DNA from 3 places in the Embleya sp. NPDC050154 genome. Region 1 is predicted to be linked to each of the others. Evidence: riboswitches for the same ligand, from Rfam matches in the RefSeq annotation. Region 1 holds a riboswitch; each other region holds the start of a gene.
What was found. Region 1 has a riboswitch for cobalamin ahead of ACIBSV_RS15160 (energy-coupling factor ABC transporter permease). Riboswitches for the same ligand answer to the same signal wherever they lie in the genome.
Positions count from the first base shown of each region.

Region 1 (7,575 bases):
CCGCCTCGGTCACAGGGGTCCACTCGGTGTCGGACCCGGTCGGCAGGTCGCCTGATCTGCGCCGGGACGGCCTCGACCTTCGCGGGGGTTGTGCCATCTCCGCCCAACTCCTCGCGATCGGGCTCCTCGACGTCGAAGCCCGGGCGGGTGAACCCCGCCGGCCCGCGTCCGCCTTGGCCCGCACCGGCACCGGATCGCCGCGGCCGAACACGGGCGTCGCCGAGGGCGCCCGTGCGCCGATACTCACAACCTCCGTCGAATTCACGCCCCCGCCGCTCAAGTCACGCGCCCCTTCCCCCTGTGTGCGCCCGTTCTTTCCGCGCGCCCGTACTTTGCGCGTTGCCCGTATCTTGTGCGTCTGTCGCGGGTCCGGAAATTCGAGTTCGACTGCTTCGAACTCGACCTCCCGGACTCACTGAACGGCAGCGTAGAAGCAGCTCGAAGAGCCCTGCGGCCAATATTCGATTAATTTCCGGAAACCCGGTCCCAACGCGACCCGGGCGCTAAAATCCCCGGCCTCGCACGAACGGCCCGCCGTCGGGGGCTGTCCTGGGAAGTGACTCGCCGGTAGCGTCGGCCGCGTCCCACGCCCCGCATAGCAGTCCGAGTCGAGTTCGAGGAGACGCACATGTCCGGCACCGATGCTCCGCAGGCCCAGGACGTGCCGGGCCGGCAGCCGACCCCGCCGCTGCCGGTGTCCCCGGCCGACCTGAGCTTCGCCCTGCCGCCCACGTTCGAGACCGTCGAACAGGAGCGCCGGCACCGCAAGGAGCGGTTGACCGCGGCGTTGCGGCTGTTCGGTCGGTTCGGCTTCGAGGAGGGGGTGGCCGGCCACATCACCGCGCGTGATCCGGAGCTCACCGATCACTTCTGGGTCAACCCGTTCGGGATGTCGTTCAAGCACATCACCGTGGACGACCTGATTCTGGTCAACCACGAGGGACAGGTCGTCGAGGGCCGATTCCACGTCAACCAGGCCGCGTTCGCGATCCACTCGCAGATCCACGCGGCCCGTCCCGACGTGGTCGCGGCGGCACACAGCCACTCCGTGCACGGCCGGGCGATCTCCGCGCTCGGCATCCGACTCGAACCGATCACTCAGGACGTGTGCCCGTTCTACGAGGATCACGAGCTGTTCGACGACTACGCGGGCGTCGTACTCGACGCCGAGGAGGGCCGCCGCATCGCCAAGACGCTCGGCCCGCGGAAGGCGCTGATCCTGCGCAACCACGGCCTGCTCACGGTGGGGCAGTCGGTCGACGCGGCGGCGTGGTGGTTCATCACCATGGAGCGCTCCTGCCAGGTACAGCTGCTCGCCCAGGCGGCCGGCGAGCTCAAGCCGATCACGCCGGAAAACGCGCGGCTGACCCGGGAACAACTGGGCAACGACACGGTCGCCTGGATCAACTACAAACCGCTGTACGACGTGATCAGCCGCTCCGAGCCGGACCTGTTCGGCGTGGACGGCCCGATGACGATCTGATCACCCGAGAATCCGATCGCCGCCGTCGGCGCCGGATCCGGGCCATCCGGTCCCGGCCGCCGACCGGATCCGCCGACCGGGCGCAATCTCGCCGATATCCGGCCGCGTCGGGAGTCAAATCACCCGGTTGCGGAAAGTACAACAGCATGTACGAACGGAGCCTTCCGCGGCACTTCGCCCGCTCGGCGCGGCCCGCCCGCCCGCGCGCCCGGGTGTGGCTGCCCGAGGTCGCGAGCCCGGTCGGCCCCTCGGTGCTGTGGCGCCGGATCGGCCAGTTCGTGGTGGACGTGCTGGCGTCCGCGCTGTTGCCCGGCGCCGCGATGTTCCTGTTCGTCCTGCTGCCCACACATCCCGACGGTTCGATCCGCAGCGGCCCGCTGACCGCGACGATCACCGTCGGTGTGCTGATGGTCGCGCTGGCGATCCTGTTCTGGTACTGGGTACTGCGGCCCGCCGAGCACGACGGGCGCACGTGGGGCATGCAGATGTTCGGTATCCGGGTCGTGGACGTGTCCGGTGGGCGGGCGGGGCGGCGTCAGCTCGGGATCCGCTGGCTGCTGCTGTGCGTCGACGCGTTCGCGCTCGGCGCGGTCGGCCTGACCGCGGTGCTCACCAGCGAGCGGCGCCAGCGGGTCGGTGACCGGGTTGCGGGCACCGTGGTGGTCCGGGGCCGAGGACCCGGCCTGGACTGAGCACCGCGCGGCGTGCCTCGGCGCCGAGCCGCGCCACACCGCGCCACTCCGCATCGCACCGCAATCGCGCCCCGCCGCACCCGTCGACGATCACGCTCCGGAATGCGGCAATTGCTCGACCGCTCCGCCCGCATTGTGGTCTTGCGCACGGTTTGCAAAAGCCATCTTGTCGCCATGTCCATCCGACCACTAGTGTCGGCTCGCCGTGGTGCTCGGGAAGCCGGTTCGATGCCGGCGCGGCCCTCGCCACTGTGATCGGGAAGTTCTCCTCCACCCCCGCGGAAACGTTGATTCGTCGCCGCGGGAAGCCACTGGGACCGCTCGCGCGGCCCCGGGAAGGCGGAGATGTGAACGTACGACCCGTCAGCCAGGAGACCGGCCACGGCGATCGTCCGTCCACGAGGTGTTGGAGAGGGACCCTTCCTCATGCATATCGCAGAGGGCTATCTGCCCTGGGAACACGCTGCCGCCTGGGGCGTCGCGTCGGCCCCGTTCGTCGTCCACGGCGCCCGCGCGCTCACCCGCGAGGTACGCGACAAACCCGAGAACACGCTGCTGCTCGGCGCGTCCGGCGCGTTCTCGTTCGTGCTGTCCGCGCTCAAGATCCCTTCCGTCACCGGTAGTTGCTCCCATCCCACCGGTACCGGACTGGGCGCGATCCTGTTCCGGCCGCCGATCATGGCCGTACTGGGCACGATCACCCTGCTCTTCCAGGCGTTGCTGCTCGCGCACGGCGGGCTGACCACGCTCGGCGCGAACGTGTTCTCCATGGCGATCGTCGGCCCGTGGGCCGGCTACGGCGCGTATCGGCTGGCCCGTTCGCTCCTGGACGGACGCGGCGGCACCACTCCGCTGGATGTCGCGGTGTTCGTGGGCGCGTTCGTCGCGGACCTGAGCACCTACTGCGTCACCAGCGTGCAATTGGCCCTGGCCTTCCCCGACCCGGACAGCGGATTCGCGGGCGCGTTGGCCAAGTTCGGCGGCATCTTCTCCCTCACCCAGATCCCGCTGGCGATCAGCGAGGGTCTGCTGACCGTCCTGGTCGTGCGCTTGTTGCGGCAGTCCAGCCGCGGCGATCTGGTCCGGCTCGGTGTGGTCACGGACGCGCGGATCGCGCGCGAGGAGGAGAAGTCCAAGTGAAGCGCTCCACGAAGATCAACCTGCTGATCGTGTTGGCCGTGGTACTGCTCGCGGTCCTGCCCGTGGTGTTCGGCATGGGCGACCACAAGGACGAGCCGTTCGCGGGCGCCGACACCCAGGCGGAGACCGCGATCACCGAGAACGACCCGGACTACGAGCCGTGGTTCAGCCCGCTGTACGAACCGCCGTCCGGAGAGATCGAGTCCGGTCTGTTCGCGTTGCAGGCCGCCCTCGGCGCGGGCGTGGTCGGCTACATGTTCGGGGTCAAGCGCACCCGCCGCCGGCTCGCGCCGGATGCCTCGGACACGCCCGACGAACCGACCGCCGCTTCGGCGAATGCCGCCGGGGCGACACCAGCGGACCAGACGCCGGCATCGGTCCCGGGCCGCTGATTCCGTGCTGCCGATCGACGCGGCGGCGCACGCGAGTTCGTGGCGTCACCGCCATCCGGCCGACAAGGCCGTGCTCTCCTTCGGGCTGCTCGGGTGCGCGGTGGCACTGCCGCCGTGGCCCGGCGCGGTCCTGGTCGCGGCGACCGTCCTGGTCGTCGCGTTCGGCTTCGCGCGCGTGCCCGCCCGGCGGTTGTGGCGGGCCGCCCGCGCGCCGCTCGGATTCGCCGCCACCGGCGCGCTCGCCCTGCTCGTCACGATCGGCGCGGACGGCGTCGGCTGGGCCCCCAACGGGCCGCGCCACGCCGCCGAGTTGCTCGCCCGCTCCACCGCCGCGGGCCTGGCAATGCTGCTGTTCGCGTTCACCACACCGCTGTCGGACGTACTGCCGAGGCTGACCCGGGTGGGCGTGCCGGCCGCCGTGGTGGACGTCGCCGCGGTGATGTATCGAATGTTGTTCCTGCTCTACGACACGACCACGCGGATCAACCAGGCCCAGGCGGGCCGGCTGGGTCACCGCACCCGGCGAGCCCGTTGGCGCTCGGTGGCCGGGCTCGGCTCGGCGGTCTTCGTGCACGCGTTCGCCCGCGCCCAGCGCCTGGAGGCGGGTCTGGCCGGACGCGGCTACGACGGGCGCCTGCGGGTGCTGGTGGACGAGGTACGCATCTCGCGGGCGTTCGTCGCGGGCTCCCTGTTCGTCGTGGCGGCGGTCGTCGCCGCCACTCTTCTCCTGGTATCGGTGGTGCCGTGATTCCGTTGCGGGTACGAGAGATCGGCTACGCCTACGAGGACGGGCCGGCCGTGTTGAGCGGGCTGTCCCTGTCCGTTCCGACCGGGCGGGCGCTGGCGCTGCTCGGGCCCAACGGCAGCGGGAAGACCACGCTGCTGCGGCTGTTGACCGGCGGCCTGACACCGGACTCGGGGCGGGTCGAACTGCACGAGGTGCCGATTCGGCACGACCGCAAGGGGCTCACCGCGCTGCGGCGGGCCGTGCAACTGGTCGTCCAGGATCCCGACGACCAGCTCTTCTCGGCGTCGGTGGCCCAGGACGTCTCGTTCGGGCCGCTCAACCTGGATCTGGACCCGGCCGAGGTGCGCTCGCGGGTGGCCGAGGCACTGGCCGCGCTCGAAATCACCGAACTGGCCGAGCGGCCCGTGCACCTGCTGTCCTTCGGCCAGCGCAAGCGGGTCGCCATCGCCGGCGCGATCGCGATGCGGCCCGAGGTGCTGGTGCTGGACGAGCCGACCGCGGGCCTGGATCCGGCCGGGCAGGAAGCGCTGTTGCACACGCTCGCCCACTTGCGTGCGACCGGGACGACGGTGGTGATGGCCACCCACGACGTGGACCTCGCGCTGCGCTGGGCCGACGACGCGGCGGTCCTCGCACACGGGCGCCTGCACACCGGGCCGGCGCACGAATTGCTCGCGGACACCGAGTTGCTGGCCGCCGCGAGCCTGCGGCCGACCTGGGCGCACGCGGCCGCCGCCGTACTGGCCGCACACGGGCTGGCCCCGGCGGGCACCCTGCCGCGCACGCCAGCCGAACTGGCGGCCCTGGCGTGTCCGGCCCCGAGCACCGCGGAGCCCGCCCACTGAGCGAACCCCCGGCCGACCTCAGCGCCGGCGCAGCAGCACCACCGCGCGGTCGTCGCCCACGTTGCGCCCGGCCGCCGCCACGATCCGGCGCGCCGCGTCGTGGAAGTCGTCCCGGACCAGCCGCTCGGCCTCACCGAGGAAACGGTCGATGCCGGTGGCGATGTCCTCGCCGGGCATCTCCACCATGCCGTCGGTGAACAACAGGAGCGCGTCGCCGGTGCCCAGCCGGCCCTTGACGCCCTCGAAGGTCGCGTCCTCGATCACCCCCAGGAGCGGGCCGACCGCCTCGATCACGTGCCAGCGCCCGGAGCCCGCGTCCCAGTGCACGCCCGGAGGGTGTCCCGCCGAGATCAACTCGTACTCGCCCGACTCCAGGTCGAGCACGACGTGCACCGCCGTCGCGAAGCCCTCCGCCCACTCCTGGCGCAACAGGTAGTCGTTCGCCGCCGGCAGGAAACCGTGCGGGGGCAACGAGCCGAGCAGCCCGCCGAACGCGCCGGACAACATCAACGCGCGCGTGCCCGCGGCCAGCCCCTTGCCGGAGACGTCGACCAGCACCACCTCGAGCACCCGCCCGCCGCCCGCGCCGCGGGAGGCGACCAGGAAGTCGCCGGAGAACGACTGCCCACCGGCCGGTCGCAGCACCACCTCGGTATGCCACTGCGGCGGCAGCACCGGCATCTCGCCCTGGGCCCGCAACCGGTCCCGCAGGTCGAACAACATCGACTCGCCACGCGTCCACTGCACGCCCAGGCGGGTCCGCATCCGGGCCATCAGCAGCACGATGCCCGCGATCGCCCCGACCACCACGATGGTGCCCGCGGTGACCTCTTCCGGGTCGTGCACCTGGTGCTGCGCGACCAGTACGCCGGCGGTGGCCGCGTACAGCAGGAGCAGGCTGGGCATCCGCAGCACCAACCCGCCGACCAGGATCGGCAGCGCCGTCATCGTGGCCGGGAACCACGACGCGTTCACATCCGAGAGCAGGCCGCACGCGGTGACCGCGGCCAGCAGTCCGGCCAGGGCGAACCCGTCGGAGGGGAAGACCCGATGCCGCAGCCAGGTCGCGACGCGCCGGCCCGAGCGCACGAGTGTCGCGCGCCTCCCGGTCCGGCTTGCCCGGTTTCCTCTGCTTGTCGGCGCGGCCACCCCGCGACACTACCGAACGGTCACCAATCGGAGGTTACGCCGACGGCTGACAGGTGGGACACCAGAACAGATTCCGGCCGACCAACTCGGCGGTCTTGACCGGGGTTTCACACACCAAACACGGCATGTCGGTGCGCCGGTAGACGTACACCTCGCCACCGTGGTCGTCCTTGCGCGGCTCGCGCCCCATCGCCTCGGGGGTGTGCTCGGGGCGCACGGTGTCGATCCGGCCCGACAGCACGCCCTCGCGCATCAGCAGCACCAGGTCGGCCCACATCGCGTCCCAGGTCTCCCGCGCGAGCCGGTTGCCCGCCAGTCGGGGATCGACGCCGAACCGGAACAGCACCTCGGCGCGGTAGACGTTGCCCACGCCCGCGAGCACGTTCTGCTCCATCAGCAGCGCGCCGATCGGCTTCGCGCTGCGTTGGATCCGCTGCCACGCCGCCGCCGGGTCCGCGTCCGCCCGCAGCGGGTCGGGGCCCAGCCGGGCGTGCACCGCGTCCTTCTCGGCCCGGTCCAGCAGTCGGCAGGCGGTGGGGCCGCGCAGGTCGGCCCAGGCCGCGCCGCCCGGCACCTTCGCGGCCAGCCGCAGCCGGACCTGGCCGACCGGGTCGGGCAGCTTGTCGCCCTCGCCGAAGGAGAACTGTCCGTACAGGCCCAGATGCACGTGGATGTAGCGCTCGCCGGAGAACTCCAGGAACAGGTGCTTCCCGTGCGCGTCGGTGGCGACCAGGGGCTCCCCGTCGAGCAGCGCCGCGCTCTCCGCGAATCGGCCCTGCGGGCTGCTCAGCCGCAGCGGCAGTCCGCCGAAGCGCTCCTGGTGGGCGGTGGCGAGACGGTGGATGGTGTGGCCCTCGGGCACGCGGCCTCCAGTGCGGCGACGAATGCGAAGTGGTGGATTCGGTGGTGAAACCCGGTGGTGGATGCGCGGTGGTGTGACGCCTCCACGTTACCGATCCGCACCGACATGGCGGCGCCCCCGACCGGACGGACCGATCGGGGGCGCCGGCGGAGCGGCCTCGGGCTACGGCAGGGTCGGCAGTTCGCCGGTGTTCTCGTACTTGGTGAGCATGTTGATCCGGCGGGTGTGCCGCTCGGCCTCGCTGTACGGGGTGTTCACGAAGAC
Region 1 covers NZ_JBITJP010000006.1:102,208-109,782, forward strand. Annotated here, with positions in the region: gene ACIBSV_RS15150 (class II aldolase/adducin family protein) at 629-1,483, shown strand; gene ACIBSV_RS15155 (RDD family protein) at 1,630-2,175, shown strand; cobalamin riboswitch at 2,365-2,574, shown strand; gene ACIBSV_RS15160 (energy-coupling factor ABC transporter permease) at 2,602-3,315, shown strand; gene ACIBSV_RS15165 (energy-coupling factor ABC transporter substrate-binding protein) at 3,312-3,707, shown strand; gene cbiQ (cobalt ECF transporter T component CbiQ) at 3,712-4,455, shown strand; gene ACIBSV_RS15175 (energy-coupling factor ABC transporter ATP-binding protein) at 4,452-5,300, shown strand; gene ACIBSV_RS15180 (PP2C family protein-serine/threonine phosphatase) at 5,319-6,389, opposite strand; gene ACIBSV_RS15185 (Fpg/Nei family DNA glycosylase) at 6,484-7,311, opposite strand; gene ACIBSV_RS15190 (ribose-5-phosphate isomerase) at 7,474-7,575, opposite strand, start outside.

Region 2 (7,575 bases), on a different contig from region 1:
TCCCGCACGTTCACGCAGCCGTGCGAGGCCCCGTTGTAGCCGCGGGCGGCGAAGTCGGCCGAGTAGTGCACGGCCTGGCCGCCGGAGAAGAACATCGCGAACGGCATCGGCGTGTGGTACAGCGTCGAAACGTGGTCGCGGCTCTTGAAGTTGATGCTGAACGCGCCCTCGCGGGTCGGCGTCTCGGCCGAGCCGAAGCGTACGTCGGTCGAGTACTGGGCCTTGCCGTCGATCACCCAGGTGAGGCGGTCGGTGCGCTTGTCGATGCAGATCGCCCGGCCGGTCAGGCACCGATCGTCCAGTCCGGCCTGCGGCTTGGGCGGGGCGGGCTTGGTGGTCGGCGGCTTGCTCGTCGGCGGCTTGGTGGTCGGCGGCTTGCTGCTGGTGGCGGGCTTGGCCGTGCTCTGGCTCGCCGACGGCGTGGCGCTGCTCGGCGCGCTGCTCGTGGGCGGGGCCGAGGTCGGGGCGGTGCTCTCGGGCGCCGGCGTCACCGGTGCGGAGGAGGAGGTCACGGGCAGCGGCGACTGCGCACCGGCCTTCGCGGTCGAATCGCTCGACGAGCCGGAGTTGCAGGCCGACAAGGCCAGGATCGCCGTCACGGTGACCGCGAGGGATATACGAGTCTTCTTCATCGAGTGGTGCCTCTCCCGACCCAAACCCAAATGTGGAGTGTTCCCCGAGTCGTGCTCCCTTGTAGACGCGGATGGGGCCCCAGAGGTTGCGTCCCTAGTTTGACCCATTCGGGTGAATGTTCAGCCGGACATGTCCTGCCGTGACCACTTCGGGATCGACCGGACGCAGGTCCGCGGCCCACGCGTCCAACGCGGCGCCGATCTCGCCCCCGGCCAGGGCCGCACCGATGCCCAGGCAACGCATCCCGGCCGCCTCCGCCGCCCGCACACCGCTCTCCGCGTCCTCCACCACCAGGCAGCGGTCCGGTCGTACGCCGAGCAGACCGGCCGCACGCAGGTAGCCCTCCGGGGCCGGCTTGCCCTCGCGAACGTCCTCCGCGGTGACCATGTACACCGGTTCGGGCAGTTCCGCCGCGCGCAGTCGCCCGCTCGCCACCTTGCGGGTGCCCGACGTGACGATGGCCCAACGCGCCGCGGGCAGTGCGGCGAGCAGCCCGGCCGCACCGGGGATCGGAATGATGCCGGTGAATTCGCGCTCCTCGCGCTCGACGATCCACCCGGCCTCGACCTCGGCGTCCAGCGTGGGGGCGACCACGCGCACCAGGTCGATGTCGCGGCGGCCGTACGACGCCGCGACCGCCGCGTCCGGGTCCACGCCGCGATCGGCCGCCCACGCCCGCAGGATGCGTTCGATCAGCGGGTGGGAGTCCACCAACACTCCGTCGAGATCGAACAGGATCGCGTCACAGTCGAGCGTGGTGCCGTCGTTCGCCATCCGAACAGGCTGTCAGGAACGGCGGCGGAGCGTCGAGGTCTTCCCGGCTCATGATCACGTCGGGTTGATCGATCACCCACATGGCTCAGCTATTGATCGAAATCGATCATCTTCGGACCTGGGTCAACGGCCCTCGTTGCCTAACTGTCACGTTTGCGCTGATCGTCACCGGCTAGGTGCTCACTACGGCCCGGACGCGCTCACCCCCAGGCGGCAATCATGTACTTGGTCCTCGCTCTGCTTGCACCGATCGTGATGTTCTTGCTGATACCCGGGCTCTCCTGGCTCGAGGACCGCATGTTGGGCTCGCTGACCCCGCCGCCGCCGACCCCGTTGCCCGTGCCCGTGCCGTCCACCGCGCGACCGGCGGTCGAACCCGCCGCGGTGGCCGCGGCCGCCATCCCGACCCCGCTGCCCACCGTGCCCCGGCCGGCCGGGCACACCGTGCGATCGGGTCGACCGCGGCACGCCCGTCGCTCGACCTCGCTGCTCGCCTACCGGCATCACATCGGCCGCCGGCGCCCGCCCCGAGCCCCGGTCTTCCGCTGACCGCCGGTCCCCCGTCCCGGAGCCGACCCTGAGTGAGTCCGCCGTGCCGCCGCCGGTGCGCATCGAGTCCGTACCGCCCGAACTGGGCTCCCCGCTGGGCGCCACACCGCTGTCCACACACGCCGACGTGTGGCACGTGTTGGGCAGCCGTACGGACGCGGTCCTCAAGCTCGCGACACCGGACGGCACCGCGGCGGCCAATCCGCGCTACTGGGCCCGGGAGGTCGAGGCGTACGAGAGCGGCTTCGCGCACAGCGTCTACGCCGACTTCGGGCTGACCGCGCCTCGGCGACTGCGCGCGGATCCGCGCGAGGACGGGTCGGTCGCGCTGTGGCTGGACTTCGTGCGCGGGCGGTCCGGAACCACGTGGAACGTCACCCGGTGGGCCGATTTCGCCCGGCGACTCGGCGCCGCGCAGGCCGTCCCCCGACCGGCCGGGCCCTCCTGGCTGTTCGAGCGCCCGCCGCCGGTCGGACCACTGGCCGCCCGGACCCTCGAACTGCCGTACGTGCCTTGCCATCTGAACCTGCGGCCGGTGGACCTGATCGCGCGCGACGAGGACGTCGTACTGCTCGACTGGTCGCACGCGGGCTATGGGCTGCCGGGTGAGGACCTGACCGGGTTGATCCTGGCGCACGCGGCCGATCCCGAGCTGGCCGCGACCCTGGACGCCACGCTGCCGGCCGAGTACGCGCGGGGCGCGGAACGGGCCGAGGCGGACGTGCGGATCGCGATCGCGGCGACGGCGCCCGCGAAGTACGGACCCGGTGCGGACGCGGCGACCCGGCGGATGTTGCGGAAGTGGACCGAGGACGCGGTGGGCCGTTGATCCGGGTTCCCTGCCGCGCCCGGCGCACCGGCCCGAGGGTCGGGGCGGCCGGGGCGGCGGGTGCGGCCGGGCGGTCGGTGCGGTCGATTCAGCGGCGCGACCTGCGGATCGCCCAGATCAGGACGAGCACGGTCGCAACTGCGGCGGCGGCGGCCGGCACCGGGCGCCGGCGGATCTCCGCCGAGCCGGTGAGGGTCGCGTGCCGGAGCGGGTCCGGGGTGTGGTCGAAGATTTGGTTGCCGGCGGTGTGTCCGACCTCGACGGTGCGGTCCTTGGCGTGTCCGACCCGGTCACCGGCCAGCTCGCGGGCCTGACCGGCCTTGTGCACGGCCGCGTCCTTGAGCTCCTCGGCGCGGTGTCCGGCCGATTGCTTGAGTTCCTCGGCGCGGTGTCCGGCCGCTTCCTTGAGCTCTCCGGCCCGGTGCTCGACGGCTTCCTTGGCCTGCTCGGCGCGGTGTCCGGCCGCTTCGATGAGCTCTTCGGCGCGGTGGCCGACCGCCTCCTTGGCCTTCGCGGTCTTGTGTCGGGCCGTCTCCTTGGCCTGCTCGACCCGCTGCCGCGCGGCGTCCTTGGCGTGCTCGGTTCGGTCCTGGACGGCATCCTTGGCCTGCTCGGCCCGGTCGCGGGCGGCCTTCCTGGCCTGCCCGGCCCCCTCCCGCGCGGCGTCCTTCGCTTGCCCGGCCCGGTCACGGGCGGCGTCCTTGGCCTCCCCGGCCCGGTCGCGGACGGTGCCCGCGGCCTGTTCGACGGCTTCGCCGGCCGCCGCTTCGAGCCGTTCGGCCCGGCGTCGGGCCCGCCCCGCGGCACGGTCGCTTCCTCGGCCGACCTGCTCCGCGGCCTCACCCACCTTGCGGTGCACCGTCTCGGGCGGCTCGGCCTGGGTCAACTCCTCCACCGCGTGATCCAATTGCTCACGTTTGCGGCTCAGCGTCGGCTCCTGCTGCGGGAGTGCGCTCTGCGTGGGTGATTCGACGGCGGGGGGAAGGACGGTCGGGAACGCGGCGACCTCGTCGGGATCGCGCGACGCGGACCTGCCGCCGGAGTCTCGGCCTGGGGTACTCATCGGTGCGTACTCCTCTTCACGGTCTCGATGTCCTCGCGTCACCGCCGAGGACCGCGCCTGGCGCCTGCCCCGGGGGCGCCCGGTCATTCGTCCTCGGCGGGCCTTCGACGGCCGGGGCCGTCTCCCCGATCCTGCCGGGGGCGCAGACCCGGCAGGACCGAGGACACGGCCCCGGCGTTCGCATTCGTCGATGCCGGATTCGGTGTCTCGTGGCCGAGGCTAGAAACAACCGGGCCGAGGATCCGGGAATGTCACCCGGATGCGCGGCTCGGCGTGTCCGACCGATTCACCCGATCGGCCGCTCCGCGCGGGACCCGACACACGGTTCCCGGTGCCCCGAGCGAACCGAACGGGCAGGCCGACGGTGCTCAGCCCGCGTTCCCCCGAAAACCCGATGCCGACGACCCGATCCGGGTCCGGGCCGGCCGCGGCGGCTTGTCGTGGAAGACACAGTCGCCGCACGTACCGCCCCCGGGGATCCGGTAGTACAGGCAGCACGTGGTGCGGCGGAACGCGCCGAGCGCACCGTGCAGGCCGGTTCCACGCAACCGGCCTGCGGCCAACAGGCCGTCGGCGAACACGCGTGTGGTCGCCACGAGTTCCGGCTCGGTCGGAGCCAGGTGCCGGTGCAACACGCGGGCCGCGCCGACCAGGGCCGACGCGGCGTTGCCCCACAGCAGCCGCTCGGCGACCGGCACCACCGCTCGGGTCGCCCCGGCGAGCGGCACCAGATGCCCGACCAGCACCGCGTCGTGCAGCTGCTCGATCCCCGAGCGATCGTCCGGCACCGGCGCCGGCGCCGGATCGGGCGCCCACAACTCGACCGGCCCGGCGTCCGGGAAGCGCCAGTACGTCCGGGCCGGATCCAGGTCGGGCACCACCCGGCCGAGCACCGCCGCACCCAGTGCCACCGACCACAGCCGCGAGGCCACGCCCAGATACAGGATCGACGCGGCGACACGCGGTTCCTCGGTCCGCAGCCGGGCCCGTACGTGCTCCACCCGGGCCGCCCACGCGGCGGGCGCGGCCGGGTCGTACAGCTCGGCCAACGGCCGAAAGCCCGCGCCGTCGGTGATCGGTCCGGTCCGCAGCTCGAAGTAGGGCCCCACGTCGGCGAGCCGGCGCAGCGGCCCGCCGCCGTGGGACCGCGACCGCCCGCCGGTCAGCGGCTGTCGCCCGGACGCCACAACACATCACCCGCACCGTCGGCGTTGGCCCGCCGGGCGAGGACGAACAGCAGGTCGGACAACCGGTTGAGGTAGCGCGCGGTGAGCGGGTTGACGGTCGCGGCACCGCCTGCCGTCGCCCGCTCGTCCGCCTCGATCAACGCCCAGGTCGAGCGCTCGGCACGTCGGGCCGAGGTGCGGGCCACGTGCAGCAGGGCCGCGGCCGGGCTGCCGCCGGGCAGTACGAAGGAACGCAGCGCGGCCAGTTCCGCGTTGAACGCGTCGCAGTGCTCCTCCAGCCGGGCCACGTCCGCCTCGGTGATCCGCAGCCGGGTGTCCCCCTCGGCGATCGGCGCGCACAGGTCGGCGCCGACGTCGAACAGGTCGTGCTGCAGTTGCGCCAGTACCGCGCGCGTCTGCGGTTGCGGGTCGCCGAGCGCGAGCACGACCCCGATCGCCGCGTTGGTCTCGTCCGTGTCGGCGTACGCCGCCAACCTCGGATCGGTCTTGCGCGTACGGGAGTTGTCGCCCAGCGCGGTCGTGCCGGCATCGCCGGTACGGGTGTAGATCCGGCTCAAAACCAAGGACATGGTCGGCACCGGCCTCTCTCGGGGAAATCCGCCCCGGTTGGTGAGGTGGCGACGACGTGAGTCTCCTGGCTCTCGGATCATCGCTCCTCCCGGCCTTCCGACCCGTCTCGGGGCCGTGGCCGGTTCGGGAGTCGCTCCCCGATCACAGTGGCGGGACCGCGCCGGATTCACACCGGCTTCCTCGTACCGCCGTCGCCTTGCGCCTCCCACCATGACACGCGCGACGGGCCCGGTCCACCGTCGGATCCGGACCACGCGTGCGGGTGAAGCTTGCCGCCGGTCCGCGCGCCGAGCCCCGGACCGGCGCGGGTAAAGCCCAGGATCGGATTCCGAGAGCGGCTCCCTCGGCCGGCGTCGGCCCGGCGGTATCGGCGCCGAAGGGTGCCGACGGGCGCCGGAGGGTGCCGGTGAGTCGATCCGCGATCCGGCCGTGCCGGGAAATCAGTGCCGGAGGTATGCGTGTCCACGGTGTCCGGAACACCTGAACCAGCCGGTCCGACGCGTCGGGTGGGTCGGGCATGTCGGGTACGTCGAGCGGGCGTGCTCCTGGCGTGTTGTGTGTCGCTGTTCGGAGCCGGGTCGGGGCATCCAGCCGCCTGTGCGGGGTGGTTCGGCCCCGAGGGGATGCATCTCGCCTCCTCCGTACCGCTCTTCGATGCCGGCTCGGCGCGACCGACTCCTTCCGCTGCGGACTTCGACGCCGGGTCGGGACATACCGCCCCGCCCGCCGGACCCCTCGGCGCGGGGACGGCAGGCCCCACCCCATCCGCATCGCTGTTGAGCGCCGGCGCCGGGCGCCCCGTCGGGTCCGGCGACCGGGTGCGGTCCAGGGACCAGCCCGAGCCGAACCTGCCACCCGTCCCGCGTGCCGTCGCCGATCGGGTGGGCACTCGCGCCGGGCAGTCGGTGGACGTCCCGGTCCTGGCCGGCGACTCCGGCGAAGGGCTGGTCGTGCTGTCGTACACCAATCCCGAACACGGCCTGGTGCTCCAGCCGGACGAGCGGGGCGACGCGAATTCGGTGCTGCGGTACACGCCGGGGCCGGGCTTCACCGGACGCGACAACTTTCGCTACACGATCGTCGACCGGCTCGGCCGCGAGGCCACCGCGAGCGTGCGGATCGACGTGGCGGCCGGCCCCGGTGCGTCCGGCCGGCCGGTCGAGACCCGGGCGGGCAAGCTCGGCGTCCATCGCGGCGTCGACGAACTCCGCGCGCCCTCCGCCGCGTCGGCGGCGCGTCCGCGCGCCGGGATCGATCCGGGCGGCGGGTCGCTGCTCGTGGCCTTCCTCGGCTCGGCCCTGCTCGGGGCGGGTGTCCTGGCCTTCGTCGCCCACCGGCGGCCGGGCCGGCGGCGGCCCGGCTGAGCGGACCCGGGTCGCTTCGATCAACCGTTCGGGGTTCCGTGCCCGGATCGGCGGCTGTTCCGGGGTTCTTCGGTCTGATCGCCCTTCCGGGGCTCTTCCCCCGATCGGCTGCTCCGGGGTTCTTCGGTCTGATGGCCCTTCCCAGGCTCGTCACCCCGATCGGCCCCTCCGGGCCTCCTCGGTCCGGCCGGTGTCGCCCCGGTCAGCCCTTCCGGGCCTCCTGGGTGAGCTGGTAGAGCCCGTACAGCAGCTCGGCGATGCCGACGATCAGCAACACGACACCGATCTTCCCGAGCGCGACCACCGGTGTGTCCACGTCGTCCGCGAACAGCTTCAGGGCTCCGCCCACCACCGCGCTCAACAGGCCGGCCGTCAACGAGCCGCGTGCCTTCGCCACGGTCTTCCTCCTCCACTCGACCTGCGGGTACGGCTATGAGGCTAGGTCCGGGCCCCGGCCCGGCACGCCCTCCGCGGGAACGAACCGGCGTACACACTTCGGCCTAGGCCCTGTCCGGGTTCGCCGCGGCCGGTGGGTTCGTCGGGGCCTCCGGGAATGGGGGCGGGCCCCACCCCCGGAGGGCGGCCAGCCCCATGGGCACGCCCGAT
Region 2 covers NZ_JBITJP010000012.1:133,217-140,791, reverse strand. Annotated here, with positions in the region: gene ACIBSV_RS25370 (L,D-transpeptidase) at 1-632, opposite strand, end outside; gene ACIBSV_RS25365 (HAD-IA family hydrolase) at 727-1,407, opposite strand; gene ACIBSV_RS25360 (hypothetical protein) at 1,627-1,956, shown strand; gene ACIBSV_RS25355 (phosphotransferase) at 2,000-2,785, shown strand; gene ACIBSV_RS25350 (hypothetical protein) at 2,874-3,848, opposite strand; gene ACIBSV_RS25345 ((2Fe-2S)-binding protein) at 4,217-5,035, opposite strand; gene ACIBSV_RS25340 (cob(I)yrinic acid a,c-diamide adenosyltransferase) at 5,011-5,604, opposite strand; cobalamin riboswitch at 5,663-5,789, opposite strand; gene ACIBSV_RS25335 (Ig-like domain-containing protein) at 6,424-6,969, shown strand; gene ACIBSV_RS25330 (DUF5708 family protein) at 7,172-7,366, opposite strand.
Region 2: linked by a shared signal. The riboswitch ahead of ACIBSV_RS25340 (cob(I)yrinic acid a,c-diamide adenosyltransferase) and the one ahead of ACIBSV_RS15160 (energy-coupling factor ABC transporter permease) in region 1 are both predicted to bind cobalamin.

Region 3 (7,575 bases), on a different contig from region 1:
CGATCCCGCCCCGCCACCGTGCGGCCGTCGAAGCCGACGCCCTGGACGGCTACTTCGCGATGGCGCGCGGCACCCAGGAGGTGGCGCCGCTGGAGATGACCAAGTGGTTCGACACGAACTACCACTACCTGGTCCCCGAACTCGGCCCCGACACCGTGTTCTCCGCGAACTCCGCCAAGCAGGTCGCCGAGTTCGAGGAGGCCGTCGCACAGGGCCTGACCGCCCGCCCCGTACTGGTCGGACCGATCACCTACCTCCTGCTCGCCAAGCCCGCGCCCGGCGTCGCGGCCGACTTCCAGCCGCTGACCCTGTTGGATCGACTACTGCCGGTGTACGCCGAGGTGCTCGCCGACCTGCGCGCGGCCGGCGCCGAGTGGGTGCAACTGGACGAACCCGCGCTGGTCCAGGACCGCAGCTTCGCCGAACTCAACGCCATCGCACGCGCCTACCGCGACCTCGGCGCGCTCACCGACCGGCCCAGGCTGCTGGTCGCCTCGTACTTCGACCGCCTCGGCGAGGCGTTGCCGATCCTGGCCAAGGCGCCGATCGAGGGGCTCGCCCTCGACTTCACCGGAGCCGCGTTCGCCAACCTGGACGCCCTGGCCGCCGTCGGCGGACTGCCCGGCAAGCGCCTGGTCGCCGGCGTCGTCGACGGGCGCAACGTGTGGATCAACGACCTCGGCAGGTCGCTGGCCACCCTGGGTACCCTGCTGGGCCTGGCCGAGCGCGTCGACGTGTCCGCGTCCTGCTCCCTGTTGCACGTGCCCCTGGACGCCGGCGACGAGCGCGACATCGACCCGCAGGTCTCCCGATGGCTCGCCTTCGCCCGGCAAAAGACCGAGGAGATCGTCACGTTGGCCCGCGGCCTGGGCCAGGGCACGGACACCATCGCGACCCATCTCGCCGCCAACCGGGCCGACCTGGCCGCGCGCAAGACCTCCGCCCTGACCCGCGACCCCGCCGTACGTGCCCGCGCCGCCGCGGTCACCGACGCGGACGGCCGGCGCAGCCTGCCCTACGCCGAGCGCGCCGCGGCCCAACGTGCCCACCTGGGACTCCCGTTGCTGCCGACGACCACGATCGGCTCCTTCCCGCAGACCGGCGAGCTGCGCACCGCCCGCGCCGACCTGCGCGCCGGACGCATCGACGAGGCAGGCTACGAGGAACGCATCGAGTCCGAGATCCGCGACGTGATCTCCTTCCAGGAGAAGGCCGGAATCGACGTCCTGGTGCACGGCGAGGCCGAACGCAACGACATGGTGCAGTACTTCGCCGAACAACTCACCGGATACGTGGCCACCCGGCACGGCTGGGTCCAGTCGTACGGCACCCGGTACGTGCGCCCGCCGATCCTGGCCGGCGACATCTCCCGTCCCGAGCCGATGACCGTGCGCTGGACCTCGTTCGCCCAGTCGTTGTCCGACCGCCCCGTCAAGGGCATGCTCACCGGCCCCGTCACCATGCTCGCGTGGTCCTTCGTGCGCGACGACCAGCCGCTCGGAACCACCGCCCGGCAGGTCGCCCTGGCGCTGCGCGACGAGGTCCGCGACCTGGAGGACGCGGGGGGCTCGGTCATCCAGGTGGACGAACCAGCGCTGCGCGAGACACTGCCGCTGCGCGCCGCGGACCGCGCCGAATACCTGGCCTGGGCCACCGAGTCGTTCCGCCTGACCACCTCCGGCGTGCGCGCGGCCACCCAGATCCACACGCACATGTGCTACGCCGAGTTCGGCGACATCGTGCAGGCGATCGACGACCTCGACGCCGACGTGATCAGCCTGGAGGCCGCCCGTTCGCACATGCAGGTCGCCCGGGAGCTCGCCGCCCACGGCTATCCGCGCGAGGCCGGTCCCGGTGTGTACGACATCCACTCCCCGCGCGTCCCGAGTGCGGAGGAGGTGACCGCTCTGCTGCACGAGGGGTTGACCGCGATCCCCGCCGGGCGGTTGTGGGTCAACCCCGACTGCGGCCTCAAGACCCGCGGCTGGCCCGAGGTTCGCGCCTCGTTGGAGAACCTGGTGGCGGCGGCGCGCGGGGTACGGGCGACGCTCCCCGACGCCGCGTCCTGAGTCGGGACCACCGGGGCGGGGAAGGCACGCCCCGCCCCGGCGGTCCGGGTCGTCGCGGCGGCCATGCGTGCCCGAACGGCGTGCGATTGTCCACCGCGGGCTCACGGTTGGTGACGCACGGCACCGTTGATCGCATGCTCGTGCTGTTGTCCGACAGCCGGAATGCTCCGTATGCTCCACACGCCGACGTGTGTCGGCACCCTCAACTTCATAGTTCGAAACCCAGGGGAAGCCGGTCGAAGTCCGGCACTGACCCGCAACCGTAGGCGGCGGCCGAAAGGCCGCCGCGAGTCGGAATGCCTGGGTGCGTACGAATTGAAGGCTCCAGCTGTCGTGGACTACACGCTGAGGCCCGGACGCCCGACCGATGCCCGCATTGGTCGGCTCCCGGGACGCGTTGGTCTCGGAAGGGTCCCATCGATGTCCTGGCTCACCGTGAGGAACACCGGCGCCGTCGCGGTCTGCGGCGCGGTCCTGGTCGCGGCCTCCCCCGTCTTCTCCGCGTCGGCAGACGCCGCGAACCCGCACGCCGACAACGCCGTCGCGGCGGCGAAATGGCAGGCCGGGGAACTGGTCGACGGCGGCATACCGGGGTTCGCCGGCTCCGACTGGGGCCTGACCATCGACACGATGATGGCGTTGTCGGCCACCCGCTCACAGCCCGCCGCGGTCAAGGCCGCCGCGGACGCGGTGGCCGCCAACATCCGCAAGTACAACAGCGCCGAGGAGTGGGGCATGCCCGGCTCGCGGATCGCGGGTGCCACCGCGAAGGTGCTCTTCGCCGCCGTGATCGCCGACCGCGATCCGACCAGGTTCGGCGGCCTGGACATGCGCGCCGAGACGCTGGACCTGATCGCCGGGGCGGACGCCGGCGACGACGCGGGTCGGATCCGGGACAAGCTCACCGGCAGTCCCGACTCGAGCAACGCGTTCGGGCAGTCGCTGGCCGTGCTGGGTCTGGCCCGCAGCGGCGGGGTGCCGCAGAGCGCGGTGGACTTCCTGATCAAGCAGCAGTGCCCCAGCGGCGGATTCCGGCTGTATCCGGGTCAGTTGGGCAGCACCGGCTCGACCTGCCAGGACACCCCGACCACCGTGCTGGACCCGGACTCGACCGGCATGGCCGTGCAGGCGCTGCTCTCGGCGGCGACCGAGAGCAAGTCGGTCGGCGCCGCGGCCGCAGCGAAGAAGGGCGTGGACTGGCTGAAGTCCGAGCAGCGCGAGGACGGTTCGTTCGGCGGCTCCGGACCCACCGCGGCATCGAACACCAACAGCACCGGCCTGGCCGGCCAGGCCCTGCACGCGGCCGGCTACCGGGCCGAGGCGGACAAGGCCGCCGCGTGGGTGGTCAAGCACCAGATCACCAAGGACAACGCGGGCGCCGCCGACAAGGAGATCGGCACGATCGCCTACAACGCGGAGGCCCTCACCTCGGCCCAGGCCGAGGGTATTCCGGACTTCCAGCGCGACCAATGGCGCCGCGCGACCCCGCAGGCCCTGCTCGTGCTGGCCGATGTCCCGCTGGGTGACCTCGGCAAGGCCCCCACCGAGCCGACCGGCACCGCCTCGACCTCGCCGAAGCCGACCGACTCCGGCACCCCCAAGCCCACCGGCTCGGCCACTCACACCGGGTCCCAAACGCCGTCCGCGTCGACGTCCGGCACACCCACCACCTCGCTCACCCAGACCGCGAGCGCGTCGATCACCGCGTCCGCGACGACCACCACCGCCGGCACCGGCGGCTCGGTGTCGGGCGGCACGAGCAGCTCGGGCGGTGGGGGCACCACGAAGGGCGGCGGCGGAAGCCTCGCCAAAACCGGCGCCCAGGTCGGCGGACTGCTCATGCTCTCCCTCGGACTGGTCGGCACCGGCCTCGCCGTGCGTGCCGGCGCGCGGCGCACGAACGGAAAGCGCACATGAGGCGCCGTGGGAGGGGCGGCCGAACAGCCCGCGTGGTCACCGCGCTGGCCCTGCTCGCGCTGCCCGCCACCGCCCAGGTCACCGTGGCCGCGCCGACCGCGCACGCGGTCGACACCGCCAAGGGCACCCCCGGCTACTGCCCGGACGCCAACGGTGTGACGGTGGTGATCGACTTCCAGGAACTGGGCGGCACGACCATCGTGCGCTGCGCACGAGGTGACCAGGCCACCGGTCACGCCGCGTTGAAGAACGCGGGTATCGAGATCGCCGGTGTGGCCCGCTGGGGCGAGGCGTTCATCTGCCGGGTCGAGGGCAGGCCCGGCGCGAACTCCGAGGCGTGCATCGACACGCCGCCGGCCTCCGCGTACTGGTCGTACTGGCACTCGTCCAACGGCGGTTCGTGGACGTACAGCCAGTGGGGTGTGATGAACCGCAAGCCACCGCTCGGCAGCTTCGAGGGTTGGTCGTTCTCCAAGAACAAGACCGAGACCACCAACCCGCCACCCCGGGTGGCACCGAAGCGCCCGGCGGCACCCGCGACGCAGGACCCGCCGCCCCGGACCGACAACCCGCAACCGCCGCAGGGCAACGGCGCCAACCGCACGACGTCGACCGCCCCGGGCGGCAACTCCAGTGCCGGCGGGACCGGTTCGACGTCCGCCGGGACCACGTCCAACGGTTCGACCACGACCGCTACCGGCGCCGGCACCTCGACGAGCGATCCGCTCGCCCCGGGGCCCGGCGTGTCCGGCAACCCGATGGAATCCGAGCCGCCGCCCGCCGCGCCCACGAGCGAGGAGCCGACCGCGGCGGCGAGTGAGCCCGGTTCCGCCGCGCCGTCCGCGCAGCCCTCGGGCGTCACGCCACAAGGTCAGACGTGGACCGGTGGCGAGGAGTTGGCGACGAAGAAGCAGGACGGAATCCCGACCATGACCATCGTCGGCATCGCCCTGTTCGTGGCCATCTGCGCGGCGGCCGGGTTCACCGCCTGGCGCCGGCGAACACGCGCGGACGGATCGGGATGACCGTGCCCCACCCGAAACAAACGCCGATCGCCGCCGCGTTCCGGCGCGGCGGCGGGCGTTTGCCGCGCACCGTGCATCCCGGCGCGTGGTGGTTGTGGGCCCTGGGCCTGGCCACTGCCGCCAGTCGCACCACCAATCCGCTGCTGCTGGCGCTGATCCTGGCCGTGGCCGGGTTCGTCGTCGCCAACCGACGCGGCGACGCGCCGTGGGCTCTGGCCTTTCGCATGTACCTGTTCCTGGGCCTGTTCATCATCGTGATGCGCGTGTTGTTCCGGATCATCTTCGGTGCGGGGGCGGCGAGCGGCCATGTGCTCGTCGACCTCCCGGAGATCCCGTTGCCCGCGTGGGCGGCGGGCATCCACCTGTTCGGCCCGGTGGGCTTGGAGCACGTGCTGGGCGGGTTCTACGACGGGCTGCGGCTGGCCACGATGATCGTGTGCCTGGGCGCGGCGAACGCACTCGCGAGCCCGAAACGCATGCTCAAGGCGGTGCCCGCGGCGCTGTACGAGGTGGGCGCGGCCGTGGTGGTCGCGCTGTCGGTGGCACCGCAACTCATCGAGAGCGTGCATCGGGTACGCCGGGCCCGCCGGCTGCGCGGCGGCGCGCAGAAGGGCATGCGGGCGCTGCGCTCGATCGCGATTCCGGTGCTCCAGGACGCGCTGGACCGATCGCTCGCGCTGGCCGCCGCGATGGACTCGCGCGGGTACGGCCGCAACCGGCACCTGCCTCGGGCCATCCGACTGCTCACCGGCGTACTGACCCTGGTGGGCCTGCTCGGCGTCTGCGTGGGGGTGTACGCGCTGCTCGACGGCAGCGCCCCGCGCTATCTGGGCGCGACCATGCTGCCCGGCGGGATCGTGGTCGCCGGCATGGGCTTCGTGCTCACCGGCCGGCGGATCAACCGCAGCGTCTACCTGCCGGATCGCTGGCGGTTCGCCGAATTCGCGGTCGCCGCGTGCGGGTTGGGCACCGGTGCGCTGCTCTACCTGACCAGCCGGATCGACGCCGGGAACCTCTATCCGTCGCTGAGCCCGCTCGCGTGGCCCGAATTGGCGCCGCTGCCGGCGCTCGCGCTGGTCGTGGGCGCGCTGCCCGCGTGGCTGGCACCGCCGCCCCCGCTCACCGTGCCCCGGCTCGGCGACACCGTGCCCCGGCCGGATACGACGGCCGGCACACCGACCCCGGGCCCGGCCGATGCCGGCACCACCATCAGGGAGAAGTCCGTCCGGTGATCGAATTCCGCGACGTCACCATCACCTACGCCGACGCGCCGGAACCTGCGCTGCGCGACGTCGAACTGAGCATTCCCGAAGGGGAGTTGTGCCTGGTCGTCGGTCGCACCGGCGCCGGCAAGTCCACCCTCCTGGGCGCGATCAACGGTCTGGTCCCACACTTCACCGGCGGCACCCTGCGCGGCAGCGTGCTCGTCGACGGAATCGACACCCGCTCCCGGCCACCGCGCGAGTTCGCGCACCTGGTCGGCGTGGTCGGTCAGGACCCCCTCGCGGGCTTCGTCACCGACACGGTCGAGGAGGAACTCGCTTACGGAATGGAGCAGTTGGCCATCCCCTCGCCGGTCATGCGCAAGCGCGTCGAGGAGACCCTGGACCTGCTGGGCATCGCCGAACTGCGCCATCGCCCGCTGCGCACCCTCTCCGGTGGCCAACAGCAACGCGTCGCGATCGGCTCGGTGCTCACCGCGCACCCGCGCGTACTGGTCCTGGACGAGCCCACCTCCGCGCTGGACCCGACCGCCGCCGAGGACGTACTTGCCGCGATCACCCGGCTGGTCCACGACCTGGGCATCACCGCGATCGTCGCCGAGCACCGCATGGAACGTGTGGTGCAGTACGCCGACCGACTCGTGCACCTGCCCGGCGACCGCACCGTCCGCGACGGCCCGCCCGCCGAGATCCTTCAGACCTGCGACATCGCCCCACCGGTGGTCGAACTCGGTCGGCTCGCCGGTTGGTCACCCCTGCCGTTGTCGGTGCGCGACGCCCGCCGCCTGGCCGCGCCGCTGCGCGCACGCCTGGTCGGCCGGACGCCGCCGCAGCCGGGTTCGCCCGCTGGCCCGTCGGCGTCGTTGCTGACGGCGCGTCGGATCATCGTGCGCTACGGCGACGTGATCGCGGTTCGCGGCCTGGACCTGGATCTGCCTCCCGGGCAGGTGACCGCGTTGATGGGCCGCAACGGCTCCGGCAAGTCCTCGCTGCTGTGGGCCCTTCAGGGCTCCGGACCCCGCCAGGGTGGCACGGTGGACGTCGCGGGTGAGGATCCGGGCAAAGCCGCCCCGCAGCGCGCCCGCGCACTGGTCGGCCTGGTCCCGCAAACCCCCGGCGATCTGCTCTACCTGGAGACCGTCGACGCGGAATGCGCCGAGGCCGACCGGGAATCCGATGCCGAGGCCGGCGCGTGCCGGGCGTTGTTGGACCGCATCGCGCCCGACATCGACGGGGCCCTGCACCCGCGCGACGTCTCCGAGGGGCAGCGCCTCGCGCTCGTCCTGGCCATCCAACTCGTCGCCGCACCAAGGGTCGTGCTGCTGGACGAGCCCACCCGAG
Region 3 covers NZ_JBITJP010000001.1:458,158-465,732, reverse strand. Annotated here, with positions in the region: gene metE (5-methyltetrahydropteroyltriglutamate--homocysteine S-methyltransferase) at 1-2,069, shown strand, start outside; cobalamin riboswitch at 2,251-2,392, shown strand; gene ACIBSV_RS02140 (prenyltransferase/squalene oxidase repeat-containing protein) at 2,490-3,986, shown strand; gene ACIBSV_RS02135 (hypothetical protein) at 3,983-5,011, shown strand; gene ACIBSV_RS02130 (CbiQ family ECF transporter T component) at 5,008-6,243, shown strand; gene ACIBSV_RS02125 (ABC transporter ATP-binding protein) at 6,240-7,575, shown strand, end outside.
Region 3: linked by a shared signal. The riboswitch ahead of ACIBSV_RS02140 (prenyltransferase/squalene oxidase repeat-containing protein) and the one ahead of ACIBSV_RS15160 (energy-coupling factor ABC transporter permease) in region 1 are both predicted to bind cobalamin.